DNA from 3 places in the Rhodococcus cercidiphylli genome. Region 2 is predicted to be linked to each of the others. Evidence: riboswitches for the same ligand, from Rfam matches in the RefSeq annotation. Region 2 holds a riboswitch; each other region holds the start of a gene.
The links. A riboswitch is a leader RNA that binds a small molecule or an ion and turns the genes downstream of it on or off. The one in region 2 is predicted to bind S-adenosylmethionine.
Positions count from the first base shown of each region.

Region 1: it holds a riboswitch for S-adenosylmethionine, as region 2 does, so the genes downstream of both, R3P95_RS25170 (aminotransferase class V-fold PLP-dependent enzyme) here and R3P95_RS03890 (bifunctional o-acetylhomoserine/o-acetylserine sulfhydrylase) in region 2, are expected to answer to the same signal.
Region 3: it holds a riboswitch for S-adenosylmethionine, as region 2 does, so the genes downstream of both, R3P95_RS21215 (mandelate racemase/muconate lactonizing protein) here and R3P95_RS03890 (bifunctional o-acetylhomoserine/o-acetylserine sulfhydrylase) in region 2, are expected to answer to the same signal.

Region 1 is NZ_JAWLKE010000013.1:112,528-117,640, reverse strand. Features, by position in the region: gene R3P95_RS25175 (Pls/PosA family non-ribosomal peptide synthetase) at 1-1,182, opposite strand, end outside; SAM riboswitch class IV at 1,391-1,506, shown strand; gene R3P95_RS25170 (aminotransferase class V-fold PLP-dependent enzyme) at 1,561-2,892, shown strand; gene R3P95_RS25165 (hypothetical protein) at 3,044-3,544, shown strand; gene R3P95_RS25160 (YbaK/EbsC family protein) at 3,575-4,048, opposite strand; gene alc (allantoicase) at 4,076-5,041, opposite strand; gene R3P95_RS25150 (ABC transporter permease) at 5,046-5,113, opposite strand, start outside.
Region 2 is NZ_JAWLKE010000002.1:26,946-32,058, forward strand. Features, by position in the region: gene R3P95_RS03880 (response regulator transcription factor) at 1-161, opposite strand, end outside; gene R3P95_RS03885 (MFS transporter) at 295-1,434, opposite strand; SAM riboswitch class IV at 1,789-1,911, shown strand; gene R3P95_RS03890 (bifunctional o-acetylhomoserine/o-acetylserine sulfhydrylase) at 2,084-3,433, shown strand; gene metX (homoserine O-acetyltransferase MetX) at 3,427-4,575, shown strand; gene R3P95_RS03900 (DUF3017 domain-containing protein) at 4,612-4,929, opposite strand; gene R3P95_RS03905 (bifunctional methylenetetrahydrofolate dehydrogenase/methenyltetrahydrofolate cyclohydrolase) at 4,941-5,113, opposite strand, start outside.
Region 3 is NZ_JAWLKE010000008.1:198,735-203,847, forward strand. Features, by position in the region: gene R3P95_RS21195 (hypothetical protein) at 1-79, opposite strand, end outside; gene R3P95_RS21205 (DUF3558 domain-containing protein) at 463-1,017, shown strand; gene R3P95_RS21210 (hypothetical protein) at 1,032-1,433, shown strand; SAM riboswitch class IV at 1,739-1,857, shown strand; gene R3P95_RS21215 (mandelate racemase/muconate lactonizing protein) at 1,886-2,314, shown strand; gene R3P95_RS26185 (DUF6188 family protein) at 2,433-2,798, shown strand; gene R3P95_RS21220 (hypothetical protein) at 2,818-3,210, opposite strand; gene R3P95_RS21225 (hypothetical protein) at 3,287-3,775, shown strand; gene R3P95_RS21230 (helix-turn-helix domain-containing protein) at 3,947-4,207, opposite strand; gene R3P95_RS21235 (hypothetical protein) at 4,566-4,985, shown strand; gene R3P95_RS21240 (TerD family protein) at 5,076-5,113, shown strand, end outside.

The DNA.
Region 1 (5,113 bases), on a different contig from region 2:
GACCAGATCGCCGCTGCGGTACGCCCGATCCCACCCCAGAGAGGGCATGGGCGCGTACTTCTCGGCGTCCTTGGCCGGATCGAGATACCGAGCGAGTCCGACGCCGCCGATGACCAACTCACCGACTTCGCCGACCTGTACCGGGGTGCCCGACGCATCGACTACTGCCAGGTCCCATCCGTCCAACGGCAATCCGATGCGGACGGGCCCCTTCCCGTCCATGATCGCCGCGCACGCGACGACCGTTGCCTCGGTGGGGCCGTACGTGTTCCAGACCTCGCGGCCCTCGACGGCGAGCCGCTCGGCCAGTTCCGGCGGGCACGCCTCGCCGCCGAAGATGAGCAACCGCACCGCTTCCAGAGCCACCGCGGGCCACAGCGACGCGAGGGTGGGCACCGTCGAGACGACACTGATGTCGCGGGAGACGAGCCACGGGCCCAGATCGAAACCGGACCGCACCAGCGACCTGGGTGCCGGAACCAGACACGCACCGTGCCGCCACGCCAGCCACATCTCCTCGCACGACGCGTCGAACGCCACCGACAGACCGGCCAGCACTCGATCACCTGGGCCGAGTGGATCCTTCTGCAAGAACATGCGGGCCTCGGCGTCGACGAACGCCGCCGCATTGCGGTGACTGACCGCCACACCCTTGGGCGTGCCCGTCGAACCCGAGGTGAAGATGACCCACGCGTCGTCCTCGGGAGTCGGCGGCAGTGGGTCGGTCTCGGAAAGGCCGTCTTGTTTGGGAGCAGTACCGGCGGCGATGCCGCCCGCCGTGACGATGGCCGTCACCTTCGCCTCACCGAAGACCAACTCGGCCCGCTCCTCGGGATCGTCCGCGTCCACCGGAACGTACGCGGCACCGACCGCGAGGATGGACAGGATCGCGACATAAAGGGAGAAGGAACCCGACGGCATGCGGATGCCGACGCGATCGCCGCGCCTGACGCCGGCATCGGCGAGCCACTGCGCGCCCTCGGCGATGTCGTCCAACAACTCGGAGTAGCTGACCGAGACAGCACCGTCGTCGATGGCGGGGGCGTCGGGAAAACGATGAGCGGTATCACGGAGAACGTCGATGAGCGTCCGGGCAGGAGGGGCGAGCGACGAGCGAAGAAACGCCGCCGGTGCAGGCGCGGTGTCCGCGCTCGAACCCGGCAGATCGTTCTCTTGATGCACAGACAACCGGGCGTCCTTCTCGTTCGTTGGCAAGTGACTCTGTGGTGCTGGGACTCTGTGCCGCTGGGGAGCAGCGCCGTTGGTTATCTCACGTTCTGTTTGCCAGCAGGTGAACGAGCGCTCCTTCCCACCGCGGGAATCCTACTGCTGCCCACGCGTGAGTTCCGGCTTGACAAAACCGCAGCGGGTTTGCCAGTGTCTTCTCCACGGTCACGAGTACCAGCGTCAAGCCCCGGCTCGCTGGTCGGCAACCCTCCTCCGCGGTGGGGTGCTCCGGGTGACGACCAGGCTGATGCCGGAAAACCGGCGCGGCAAGCGCGGACTCGTTCACCACATCCTTCGGTTGCGGGTCCCTCGAACGTGAGGGCTTGATCTGTCATGACATCTGTACTTTCCCGCCCCTGTGCTCCTTTTGCCCCTGTTTCGGGCACGGATCTGCAGGTACCCCTGGTGCAGGGCGGCACCTGCACCTACGCCAATTTCGACTACGCTGCCAGCGCACCGGCTTTGACGGCGGTGACCGATCGGATCGCGGAACTGCTGCCGTTCTACTCCAGTGTTCATCGCGGTGCCGGCTACGCCTCACGGGTCTGCACGGCAGCGTACGAGAAGGCGCGGGTGACCGTCGCCGATTTCATTGGTGCGCAGTCGGATTCGGTGGTGGTGTTCACCCGGAACACCACCGATTCGCTGAACCTGTTGGCCGCATGCGTGCCGGGTGAGACCGTGGTGCTCGACATCGAACACCACGCGAACCTGCTTCCGTGGCGTGACCGACGAGTGGTGGTGGCTGCGTCGACCCTGGCCGAGACCATCGACCGCCTCGACGCCGAACTCGCCGCGAAACCTGCTGCTCTGCTTGCGATCACGGGCGCATCGAACGTCACCGGTGAAGTTCTGCCGGTCGCTGAACTCGCGGCACTGGCGCATCGGCACGGCGCACGCATCGCGGTGGACGGTGCCCAGCTGGTTCCGCATCGGCGGGTCGACATCGCCGCACTCGGGGTGGACTACCTCGCCTTCTCCGGGCACAAGCTCTACGCCCCGTTCGGCGCGGGAGTGCTTGTGGGCAGGCGTGATTGGCTCGACCTCGGTGAGCCACACCTGGCCGGCGGTGGCGCGGTACGTAGCGTGCGCATCGACCACACCGATTGGGCTCCGGCACCGCAGCGGCACGAGGCTGGCACCCCCAACGTGCTCGGGGTTGCCGCATTGGCTGCGGCCTGCGAGGCCATTGCCGGATTCGACGATGCCGAGCTGCAGGCGCACGAGCGCGAACTGTCGTCCCGCCTGCGCGACGGGCTGGCCGCACTGGACGGCGTCGAGCAGCTCGAGGTGTGGGCCGACGCGACCGACAGCGTCGGCATCGTCACCTTCACCGTCGCCGGACGCGACCCCGGTGAGGTCGCCGCGTACCTCTCCGCCGAACACGGAATCGGCGTGCGGGACGGGAAGTTCTGCGCGCACCCACTGCTGAGCAGGCTGGGGCATGCGGCCGGAGCGGTTCGGGCCAGCATCGGCCTCGGCAGCTCGTTCGCCGATGTGGACCGACTCGTCGACGCACTCGCCGCCCTGGTCGAATCGGGACCGAACTGGGACTACGCAGAGGATGCCGGCTGGTGGAACCCCGTACCCGACCCGCGACCCTTCCCCGAGGTGGCCGATGGCGCCGCCGGGGTTGGATCCCCGTGCACCCCCGCAGACAGTTAGCATGGCGTCATGACCGTGAGTGTCGTATGGGCGGGCAACCGCCACTGGTGCAACAGATATGTGGATCTGTGCCGCACTGCGTCCGGGTCGTGTTCGAGTTCGGCTCCGCTCCGACCGAATGCCACCGACTGAAGAATCAGGACCACCACTCATGTCGCACAACTTCACCCGCGTCGCCGTCGAATTCTCTGCGGGTTGGACCGAACTGACCGCCGCTCCCGAGACGGATGTAGTCCGAATCCAGGCCTCCGACCTGCGGGAATCCCAGCAGCAACGCGCGCGGCTCCGCGCCGAGGCAGTCGACCGCGGCGAATCTGCCGACAGCACAGCAGTGTTTCTCGACCTCGAGATCCACATCGCGGCCGATGCCCGGACGGCCCGTCGGGAATTTGCCACACTGGATGCGCCGAGCAGTCCGTCGTCGATCCGCTACGTCGGAACACCGGCGGGACTGGCCAGTTTGATCTCCGACGTCACCGCGGCCGATGTGGCCGACGGCGTGACATTGACAGTGCTCGGCGACGTCGCTCGCCAGTCGGTTCTCATCAACAACGGAGTACTGCCGCTGCTGGAATCCCGCGGGACCCGACTCGACATCGACGTCGTCGACGCGGTCCTCGGCGCACCGATCGCCCCGACTCTCGCGTCCTGAGGATTCGCGTCCTCGGGACGTGCGCGTGGGTCAGGTGACGTCGATCGCCAGACCCGCAGTGATGCGCACCAACTCGGTGAACGTGGACCTGAAGATCGTATTGGTGTGGCCGGCGGCCGCCCACACCTCGGAGTAGCCGGCCAGATCCTGGTCGACGAACGTGTCGAGGTTGGTGGGGTGGCCGACCGGGGCGATCCCACCTATCGGCTGGCCGGTGGCATGCTTGGCCGTGTCCAGAGGCGCACGCGTCAACACGCCGCCGAGACGCTCGCCGGTGTGCTCGAGATGAACGTTGTGGGCACCGGAGACGAGCAGCAGCACCGGCTCGTCGCCCAGTAGAAACACCATCGACTTCACGATCGCGCCCACGTCGACGCCCAGTGCCGCAGCGGCATCGGCGGCAGTGTGCGTGCCCTCCGGACTGCTGACCACCACCCCGTGATGACCACGTGAAATCAGCGTGTCGGCAACATGGGCTGCATTCGGATGAAGTAGCCGGGACATACCCCAACCCTATTGCCCCGCGACCGTTTACGCAGATGCGTCCAGATCACCGAACAGTCTCAATCGCGCCATGCCGCCGTCCGGGAAGATGTCCATCCGAACCTCCGAGACCGGGGTCTCGTGGTCGAGTAGGAAGCGATGGCGGGTGTCGGGCTGCAACGTCGTTCGCGGCAACAGCTCGATCCACTCGCCCTCACCGAGCCGTCCGCGCAGTGACGCCGCGCCAGGGGCGTTGCCGAGGAAGCAGGTGGTGTCGAGCTCGGCGAGTCGAACGAGCCCGCTGCCTGCCAGCTGTACCTGAACCCAGTCGTTCGCGTCGTTGCGTCGCCGCGAGGTCTCCCAACCCTCACCCATCGACCGCGGCGGGCCGGGGAACAGGAGATTGTTGGGGGAGCTGTAGAACATGTTGGAACACGCCGAGACGTAGGCACCGTTCTCGAGCGCAGCGAGGTCGACCGGCCCGGCCGCAAGGAACTCGGGATCGGGCTTGCCGCGGCCCAGTACCCGCAACCGCGCCACTCCGCCGTCCGGGTAGATCGACAGTTTCACGTGCGTCCACCGCGCGTCGGAGGCGACGGCGAACCTGTTCTCACTGTCGCCGTCGACCGGGCTGCGCGCGACGATGGTGGTCCACTCGGTCTGCGTGCGCAGCTCGTCCGGGGACGGGAAGCCCTGCACCTCGGCGGCCTCGACCGAAATCTCCGGCGGATAGTTTCCGGTGAACCACGAGGTGTCGACGACGATTGCCGAGACGACACCCGGTGCGCCGAGACGCACGATGGCCTCGTCGTAGCCTGCCTCGCGTCGCCGACGCGTCTCCCACCCGTCGTAGATCTGACCCTTGTGCCCGAACGTCGCGGTCGAATAGTCGGCCTTGCCGGGACTGACGAGATTCTCCTTCTCCGCGAACGTCTCGTCGTTCGCCCACACGACTGCGCCTCCGAGAGTGCGGACAGCGAGATCGGGCAGAGGCAGCGGGAAGGTGGAGGTCATGGGATCACACTTTACTGGTCTCGCGTGAGCTCATCGGGTTGTGTGCAGACCGACGCCGCAGAGCTGCCGCGA
Region 2 (5,113 bases):
AGATCGAGCACCACCACGTCGGGATCGATCCGGGCGCACGCGTCGACGGCAGCCGGTCCGTCGGCGGCAGTGACGACCTCGTACCCTTCGCCGCGCAGCCGAGCGGCAACGGCGTCGGAGATCGTGGGCTCGTCGTCGACGACGAGAACTGTGCGGCTCATGAGAACTGACCCTAGAGGGCGCACGTGGAGGAGCCCGTCGGGAAATGTGGAGGTTCGGTGAAGGTTGAGCCAGGCGTTTCACATCGCACTCGGTGGAACGCCGGTAACGATCACCGGCTGATCCTGGGCGCTCCTACGCGGCGGAACGCTTGTCCATCCACATGGCGGTGGCCAGTACACCGAGACCGGCCACCGCCAGGCCTGAGCCGACGGCGGCGGGTGCCGTGTACCCGAATCCTGCGGCGATCACGGCACCACCGACTGCCGCTCCGATGGCGTTGGCCAGGTTGAACGCGGCATGGTTGAGCGATGCGGCGAGCGTCTGAGCGTCCTCGGCCACGTCCATCAACCTCGTCTGCAGACCGGGGACCACAGAAGAGCCGGACGCGCCGATGAGGAACACCAGCAGGAGTGCGGTGATCGGATTGTGGGCGGCCACGACGAACACCGCAAGAGTTACCGCAGTAGCGGCCAGACCGACGAAGGTGCCCTTGAGCTGGTACCTGTCGGCGAGCCAGCCGCCGGCGTAGTTTCCGACGACCATTCCGAGTCCGTAGATCATCAGGGCGACCGGAACGAGTGCGCGGGCGAGACCGGCGACGTCGGTCAGAGTCGACGCGATGTAGGTGTAGACCGCGAACATGCCGCCGAATCCGACGATGCCCACGAACAGGGTCATCCACACCTGGCTGCGCCGCAGTGCGCCCAGCTCGGTGATGGGGCTGGTGGTCGGCATCGCGTCGAGTCGTGGCATCCAGAGGACTAGCGCGGCGACGGTGAGGGCACCGATGACAGCAACGAGCGTGAATGCACTGCGCCATCCCAACGCCTGCCCGATCCAGGTCGCCACCGGGACGCCGACGACGTTCGCGACGGAGAGTCCCATCATCACCATCGCGACGGCCTTGGCTCGCTTGCCCGGTTCGGCGAGGTGAGCAGCCACCAGGGCCGCGACACCGAAGTACGCACCGTGCGGCAGGCCGGCGACGAAGCGCGAGGCGACGAGTTCGTTGAAGCTGGGCGCGAACACCGTGCCGAGGTTGCCGAGGGTGAAGGCCACCATCAGCGCCAGTAGCAACATCCGCCGGGGAACGCGAGCAGCCAGGGCTGCGATGGTCGGCGCACCGACCACGACGCCGAGAGCATACGCGGAGATCATGTGGCCGGCCGAGGGCTCGGAGATCCCCATCGTCGTGGCGATGTCCGGCAACAGACCCATCGACGCGAACTCCGTGGTGCCGATCCCGAAGCCGCCGATGGACAGTGCCAGCATCGCGAGCTTGCGGCGGGTGGAGTGCGGTCGGTGACTGACACTCAGGCCACTCGACACCTTGCCGCGCACAGCGCTGACTCGGGCAAGAGCGGAATCGGTGACAGTCACAGCAGTACAACCTTCGTGTGCAAATCGGGGGCAGAGGAAGCGGCCGGAATTCGAGCCTGCGGTCGGGGACCCACCGGGCCCGACCCAGAAGGCAACGTCGCTCCCGTCAATTGTCTTCCCGACGGCTGATTGTTTCGCGTGGATGCACCGTGATTGTCCTCACCCGAACATCTGCTCGAGCTCGACCCGATCGGATGCCGTGCCCTCGTTCCGATGGGGTGCCGTTACCCGCTACGATGATCGCCAGGTCATGAGTGCCAGCATCGAGCCCCGGCTTGCTGGCCGGCAACCCTCCAACCGCGGTGGGGTGCCCCGGGTGAACGACCAGGCCGATACGGCACGCGAGTGCCGTTTCGACAAGCGCGGGTCCGCAGGAAGCGGACCCACTGAACCTTCGGTCCGCAGGGGCCGAAGCCTGTCAGGAGGTTCTTCCATGTGTTGCTGTACCGATACGCCCCGTAGCGCTCGACTTCTCGAGCTTGATTCGACATTCGATTCGTCTCAGACACACTCGTCTCAATAAAACGGAGTATCACCAGCCATGACCGATTCCACCCCCGACGTCGTCGACGCCACCGGAGCACCCACCGAGGATCCGTTCACCGATCCCGCAGCCGACTGGAGCTTCGAGACCAAGCAGATCCATTCGGGTCAGACACCGGACGGCACCACCAGGGCTCGTGCGTTGCCCATCTACCAGACCACCTCGTACACGTTCGACAACACCGATCACGCCGCCGCCTTGTTCGGTCTGGCCGAGCCCGGCAACATCTACACCCGGATCATCAACCCGACACAGGATGTCGTCGAGCAGCGCATCGCGGCCCTCGAAGGTGGCGTCGCGGCATTGCTGCTCGCGTCGGGGCAGGCCGCCGAGACGTTCGCGATTCTCAACCTCGCCGAGGCGGGCGACCACATCGTGTCGAGCCCGCGGCTCTACGGCGGCACGTACAACCTGTTCCACTACACGCTCCCCAAGCTGGGTATCACCGTCTCGTTCGTCGACGATCCCGACGACCTCGAGCAGTGGCGTGCCGCGATCACTCCGTCGACCAAGGCGTTCTACGGCGAGTCGATCTCGAACCCCAAGAACGACATCCTCGATATCCCGGGGATCTCGGCAGTGGCCCACGAGAACGGCATCCCGCTGATCGTGGACAACACCGTGGCGACGCCGTACCTGCTGCAGCCGTTGAAGCACGGTGCCGACATCGTGGTGCACTCGGCGACGAAGTACCTCGGCGGACACGGCACAGCAATCGCGGGCGTCATCGTCGACGGTGGCACCTTCGATTGGACGCAGGGCCGTCATCCCAACTTCACCACCGCGGATCCGAGCTACCACGGCGTCGTGTTCGCCGATCTGGGCGCGCCCGCGTTCGCATTGAAGGCACGCGTCCAGCTGCTGCGTGACATCGGTGCTGCAGTCTCGCCGTTCAACGCCTTCCTCATCAGTCAGGGTCTGGAGACGTTGAGCCTTCGGATCGAGCGGCATGTGGCGAATGCGCAGAAGGTTGCTGCCTTCCTCGCCGGTCGCGACGACGTCGTCTCGATCAACTACGCCGGACTCGAATCGTCGCCGTGGTACCAGCGTGGGCAGGAATTGTTGCCGAAGGGGCAGGGCGCGATCATCGCGTTCGAGCTGAAGGGTGGTGTGGACGCGGGCAAGAAGTTCGTCAACGCTCTCACTCTGCACAGCCACGTCGCTAACATCGGAGACGTGCGCTCACTCGTCATCCACCCCGCATCCACCACGCATTCCCAGCTGACTCCGGAGGAGCAGCTGGCATCGGGCGTCACTCCCGGCCTGGTCCGTCTCGCCGTGGGCATCGAGGGGATCGACGACATCATCGCCGATCTCGAGGTCGGATTCAGCGCGGCGGCATCTTGAGCAACAGCTGCGACACAGGCGTTCGTCCGGAGGCGGTTCTTCCGTCTCCGGACGGGCGGTTGGGCACCATCGACATCGGTGGTCTCGATCTCGAGAACGGCGAGCGAATCCCCCAGGTGACCGTCGCGGTGCAGCGGTGGGGTGAACTCGCCACCGACCGCAGCAACGTCGTGCTCGTCGAACACGCCCTCACCGGGGACTCGCACGTGTCCGGTCCGCCGGACGCCGATCACGCTCTACCCGGGTGGTGGAACGGAATGGTCGGTCCCGGCTGCCCCATCGACACCGACGAGTGGTGCGTCGTGGCAACCAACGTGCTCGGTGGCTGCGGCGGCACTACGGGCCCGAGCAGCGTCTCGCCCGACGGAACCCCCTACGGCTCTCGTTTCCCGGACATCTCCATCCGCGATCAGGTCGCTACGGAAGCGGCGGTGGCCGACGTCCTCGGAATCGAGCGGTTCGCTGCTGTCGTCGGCGGCTCGATGGGCGGTATGCGCACCCTGGAATGGATCGTGGGACATCCCGACCGAGTGGCGGCGGCGTTGGTCCTTGCGGTCGGTGCCAGGGCGACTGCCGACCAGATCGGCACCCAGACAACACAGATCGCGGCGATCAAGGCCGATCCAGGATGGCTGGGCGGCAACTATCACGACACCGGCACCTCACCGTCGGCCGGACTCGGCATCGCGCGGCGCATCGCGCATCTGACGTATCGGACCGAGAGCGAACTCGACATCAGGTTCGGAAACTCACCACAGAACGACGAAGACCCGTGGGCCGGTGGCAGGTACTCCGCGCAGAGCTACCTCGAGCATCAGGCTGCCAAGCTCGTCAACCGGTTCGACGCGGCGACGTACGTCCTGCTCAGCGAAGCGATGAACCGACACGACGTAGGCCGTGGCCGCGGCGGAGTGGCCGACGCTCTTGCGTCCACATCTGTCCCGACCATCGTCGGCGGAGTCGACTCCGATCGCCTGTATCCGCTTCGACTGCAGAAGGAGATCGCTCGCGAACTCCCCCAGTGCCGCGGACTCGAAGTGATCCAGTCGCGCGACGGACACGACGGCTTCCTCACCGAGGCCGATTCGGTGGCCAAACTGCTCGCCGAGACGATGGAGCTGGCCCGCCTCGGTCGGCGCTGACTCCGCACTCGTTCACCGGGTGCTCGAGCGCCGAGGTCAGTCGGTTCCCAGCGGATCGATCGACAGCGACAGAAAGACAATGGCTCCGCCGACGCCACCCAGCGCCAACACATCGAACGCGCGACTGCGCACTTGCAGTGTGCCGACACGTGTTTCGGGCAGACACAGCCGCAGGACGGCCGCCAGCAGCGCTGCGCATCCGAAGATGAACGCGCCGCGCCGCCAGCGATCGGCCAGCACCAGGATCAGCGCGGCGAGGACGACGACCGAGACTGCGACGATCGGTAGGTTGCGCGCGACTGCCGCACGAAATCCCGGATCGGGCTCGCTTCGCTCGTCCTCTGCATCGTTCACGTCGGGTCCGCTCAGCTCTCGGCGGCGACGCGTTCGGCGCGCTCGACGACATTGGTGAGCAGAAAGGCCCGCGTCAGCGGACCGACACCGCCGGGGTTGGGCGAGAGGAACCCTGCCACCTCCGCGACACCGTCGGCGACATCGCCGCGCAATCCGTCCTCGGTGCGGGTCACCCCGACATCGA
Region 3 (5,113 bases), on a different contig from region 2:
TGTTGGTGGTGCGGGATCCCCGGCGACCGAACAGTGGAATCACGCGAGCAAGGTTGCTGTCTGTTCGGTCGGAGGGCACGAACACAGCATAGGAAAAATGTGCGCCCTGCGACGGAACGAACTGAACCGCAGTTCGTCCTCTGGACACGTTTATGCTGGTCGCGATGGACGGCAACTCCATCCCCGCTCTCCAAGGTTGGATGCCACGCGACGCAGCAGCAGATCCGACTCGTCGCGATGATCTGATTCATCTCCTCGATCCTTTCCGGGACGAGGAACGGCCTGGTGCGACTAGCGTGCGTCGACTGCGCGACATGCTGGATCTGTGGGGAACACATCTACGCTGCTCGCCTGAGGTCACCGAAGCACGAGCTCACCTGCGTCCGATCCAAAGGAACCGATGCGCCGGTAGCTGCGTCCAACACCAAGGACGGGTTCCAAGGACGGAGTGCTGTGAGCAAGATGCGATTGCTGATCGGGAGTGCGGTCGGACTGATGCTGGTGACAACCGGATGCGGAGGGGCGACCGAAGGCATTCCCCCTGCGGGCCCGTCGACGACATCGGTCATGACAACCGCTCCGGCGAATGGTGCGTGGGATCCGTGCACCATCCCAGACGCTGCCATCGAAGACGCGGGCTTGGCGGTGGAGACGAAGTCCTCGAACTTGGTAGGGGATCTACCGATCTCGGAAGACTGGATGACGTGCATCTGGACCAACCCTCTGCCGACGCCGTGGTATCACCTTGGCATCTTCTCGTCCGATCAGAGCCTGGAATATCTACGTGGCGGTGAGCGCTTCGGGCAGTTCGAGCCGATCGAGGGTCTCGACGGTTTACGGTTCCGCCGGACTACTCAGTACGACGAGGTCAACTGCGGCGTTGCTTTCGGACACCCGAATGGCGTGTTCTACCTCATCCTTGACGGCTTTCTAGCGACCGAGCCCCTTGGAGACCCGTGTGTCGAGGTCGAACGGTTGGCGCGTTCGCTCCGACCATCCATGCCTTCATCGAACTAGTGGGGGAAGAACCGATGGGTTCAGAGACGAACGAACTTGCGGCATCGATGCAGCAGTGGAAGTCGCTGTCGAGTCAGGCCGAGTCCGGGCAACTCGAGATTCCACACGGCGTGGCGTTCCAGTGCGACGAGGTCTGCGCTGCCTACATCAGGCACTTGCAAGATATGGCGCGTAAGACTGAGTATTTGGTCGACGGCAAGGCATTCGGCACCTTGGATTCGGCCAGGCAGCTCGGCGAGAAGTTCGAGAGGATTGCCTTCAGTGGTGATCGATCGCTGCGCGTCGTGCTGATGCAACATATCGAGGTCATCGAGCTGATGCGGTCGGTGTTCAAGCGTTATTTCGATGAGGCCGAGTACGCCGATCAGCGGACATTGAAGTCCATTGGGGAGATCGCGGAGGGTCTGGGCAAGTGACTTTTCCTATCTAGGTGTGATCGGTGCCGCTGGGCGTCAGAGCAGGTACTGCGCTGCTGTCGAATCGGTAGTCGAGCTGAAGGCTTGATTGTGACTGAAATGCATTGAGCAGCAGAAAGACCGAGCGTTGCGCACGGACAGCATGGTTCTACTGGAGGTCTCGCTGCCGTGGTCGGACTCCTTTTTCGGGGCGCAGTCGTTGACTGGGCTCTGAGTCGGGGGCTCCTGAAGTGCGAAATGGGTTGAGCTGCTCAGCTGATCCCAATGATTGTCCAAGCCGTAACCCTCGGCTATTGTCGAAGAAGGTTCAAGAGTGACAGCCGTCGGTACCTGGCCGGCTGTCCGGCAACCCCGTCTCCATCGACAGGGTGCCCCAGGGGAAGAACCGGCGCATCCCGCAGCCGCGGGCGCGCAAGTCGATGGAGGGTTGCACCTCCAGAATGAGGTGAACAATGTCCGGTAGTGACGAACTCGAAGCAGCACAGGCGAAGTGGGAACCCATTCCGCACGAACGCCGTCGTACCTGGTGCCAGACGCTCCTGAGTTACCCGCCGATCTGGTACGGCGTGTTTCCGATGCTCGAGACTCGAAGGCTGGTCCTCCAAGGCGGGTACGCGAACGCCGAAGCCTGGATCGACCTCGCGAAACGTGCTGAAGCAGTGGGCTTCACGCCCCGGACGTGGCTGATCTTTCGACAGAGTCTCGAACCCGCGTACCTGAAGGATCGGTTCCCGTCCCATCCCGAGAACATGCCCAAGCGGCGTGGGAACGGCGGTGTCGAGACGGTGGTCGTCGACCCCGAGGACTTTTCCGAGTGGCCATGGTTGTTCGAGGCGGGGTATCGCGCGGGAGAGGCGACCTTGCAGACGCTCTCTCGCTGAAGCCATCCACCAGGCCCTCGACGGGGTCGGCTTGTCAGTGGAACCGCGGAGATCGCTGCTGCGTCTGACAGTCAGGAGCGGCAATGACTGTCGACCGATTCCGGAAGGGTGGACGCGTGTGGAGCTTCCTCTCGTACGGCACACGATTGTGTCTATGGAATGCGGGTTCCCCCTCACGTTGCGTACAGATCGTGATTGCGAAATTCGCATCGAGTCGAATTTTCGAGTCACTGAGCTTGGGACCGTGGTGTTCCGAGGTCTGCCGCACACGCTGCTATCCGAAGACAGCACTGTCCAGCGTCTTATCGGCAGACTGGTCGCGTACGCGTGTGCATCCGATGATGGCGGCTTGCTAATGGAGTTCGCCGACCGTGCAAGCTTGGTAGTTCCCTTCGACCCTGATTTCGAAGCGTGGACCGTTGCAGCGCCCGAGGGCTTCAAGGCAGTCAGTGTGGCGGGCGGCGGGCTTACGGTGTGGGACTGAAACAAATATCTGGCGAGTGCTACTGGACCAGAAAACAGCCCAAGACTATGGAACCGGCGCGATCCCTGCTGCGTCTGATGCTGTGGGGCGGCGATCGGGCCGCGTCGGCGCCGCCATCGGTGATGGTGCTGCGGTAGTTGCCGACACTGGGTCGGCAATCGGCGAACTGGCGACAGGGGCGTGGGATGCGATTTTCTGACGTGCGGCCCAGTGAAGTGCGGCGCTGGGTGGCATCGCCGGGGTCGATGATCGCTCGAAGCGCGATCTTCGGGGTTGCCGCGCTGATTGCTCTGTACTTGTGCGCGGTGAGTGTCGTGGAGGGAATGATCGCCTCTGCTCTGTCGACATTCGGATTTTCTGTGTTATGCATCAGCACAATGGCTTTCGCGTGGACCAACGTTCCGTCGATCAAGACAGGCTCTGACGTCCGCCGTTGGGTGCAGGGCTCGACTGTGCGCTACAACCCGCTGGGCTTGAGGTTGCTCGTCGTGATAGTCAGCTCTCTGTCGATCTGCGTGATCGCGATGGGTTTCACCTCGGGTGGGGTGGGATGGGTTCTTGCTGCGATGGGATTGTCCATGGCCTCGTTCCTGATTCCAATCCTGTTGCGCAGTATTCGCAACGGCTACCTCGAGCTCTCGGATGACGGTATTCGCCACCGCGGCTGGGCATTCGACATCCAGGTACCGTGGGTGGACGTAAGAGACACCGCTGTGGTCGTGGAGTCGTACCCGTTGGTTCTGGTGAGGGTCGACGAAATGGCGAAGATGAACCGGCGCTTCACAACCTTGCTCTGGAGAATCGAAATTATGCCGAAAGGTCAGTACATCGAACTCGACTGCAGACGCTTCGATGTCCGCCCGGTGGCGCTGGAACAGTGGATTCGCTTCTACATCGACAACCCGGAGGTCCGAGTCGAACTTGGAACCGATGCAGCAGCAAAGAGACTGACGAGCTTCGGTGAACAGCGCGCATGACCGAACTGTCCGAGGCCATACACGAGTTCGGGTACGCAGGATCCGGAAATCGTTGCGTACGAGATGATCGGAACCCTATTGCCGAGAACCGATCGGGATCCATGGCTGAGCTCTACGGCCACGCGGGGTTGCAGTCCGCCTGGCCGGTCGGGCACCGTCATTGTGGCGTTGTCAACGCGAATCCATAGGCGACACAGGCGTTCCGGCTCGAGTCCGCAAAGTAAGGTCACAGCCCAGCGCATTCGCGATGGCGATCGCACCATCGAGTTGGATCGAGTCTTTGCCGCCTTCGAGAGCTTGGACCGTCGACCGACCCACGTTGGCGAGCAATGCCAACTCTGCTTGAGTGAGGCGTAACTGAAGCCGACGTGCGACGAAGGCGGCCGCCACCTCACTCGGATATCTCCGACTTCGTCGTCGCGGATGGGCCATATTCGCTCCTTATGCTTGCTATTACATGCATAGGCAACAATACGCCCCGCTGTTATAGGACTGAGCCCTGTTATGCCTGCGAACGAAGGCATAACGGCGTATCCGAATGTCGAATCGCCCGTGTCGGTGGTCAGTTCATTGCGATACTGAATCGACATTGCCTGTACCGGGGACGGGTCCATGCAGTCTCGACCACCTCGGAGTTGGCATGTCCACGAGAACCTTCATCGCAATCACCGCAGCAGCGCTGGTCTGCGTCGGCTGCTCGAGCAGCCCCAACGAGACACCGAGCGAAGCTGTTCCTGTGACGAGCAGTTCGAGCGTATCGGTGTCGGCGTCGCCTACCTCCAGTGTGGACGTGACGGCGGCACCTGAGCCGCCGCCTGTTCCTCAGCCCCAACCAATCACCTACGAGTGCGGCGACTTGGATCTGTATGAGTCCGGCACCGCCCTGTACTCGGACGGCACGACAGGGTACGAAGCCGAGTGCGATACATATGTCGCGCCGGCACCGCCTGAATTGAGATATTGCGATTACGGCGGCACCGCGGTCTTGACCGATGGGTCGTACGTGGTGAACGACCCGAGATGCGCGGCGACCGCGCCGGTACCCGATGCAGGGTATCCGTACAACGAATCCGAGGATCGAAACGGCGATGGCGTCGTGAATGGCTACGAGCGGTGCGGAGTCCTGTGCGGTGAAGAACCCACCAGCGGGGATATCCAAACCCAGTACGGCTGCGAGCAGGGCTACATCACTGGTCCACAGTGCGAATAGAACGACCCGTGTTCGGCATTTGCCGTATTGCCATTGAGCCGTGCGGCATAGTGACCACCACTGTCCGTTGGCGTCGAAGGTGGAACCTCCGTGGGGAATGCAGTGAAGACCGGACGTGACGAGTGGGT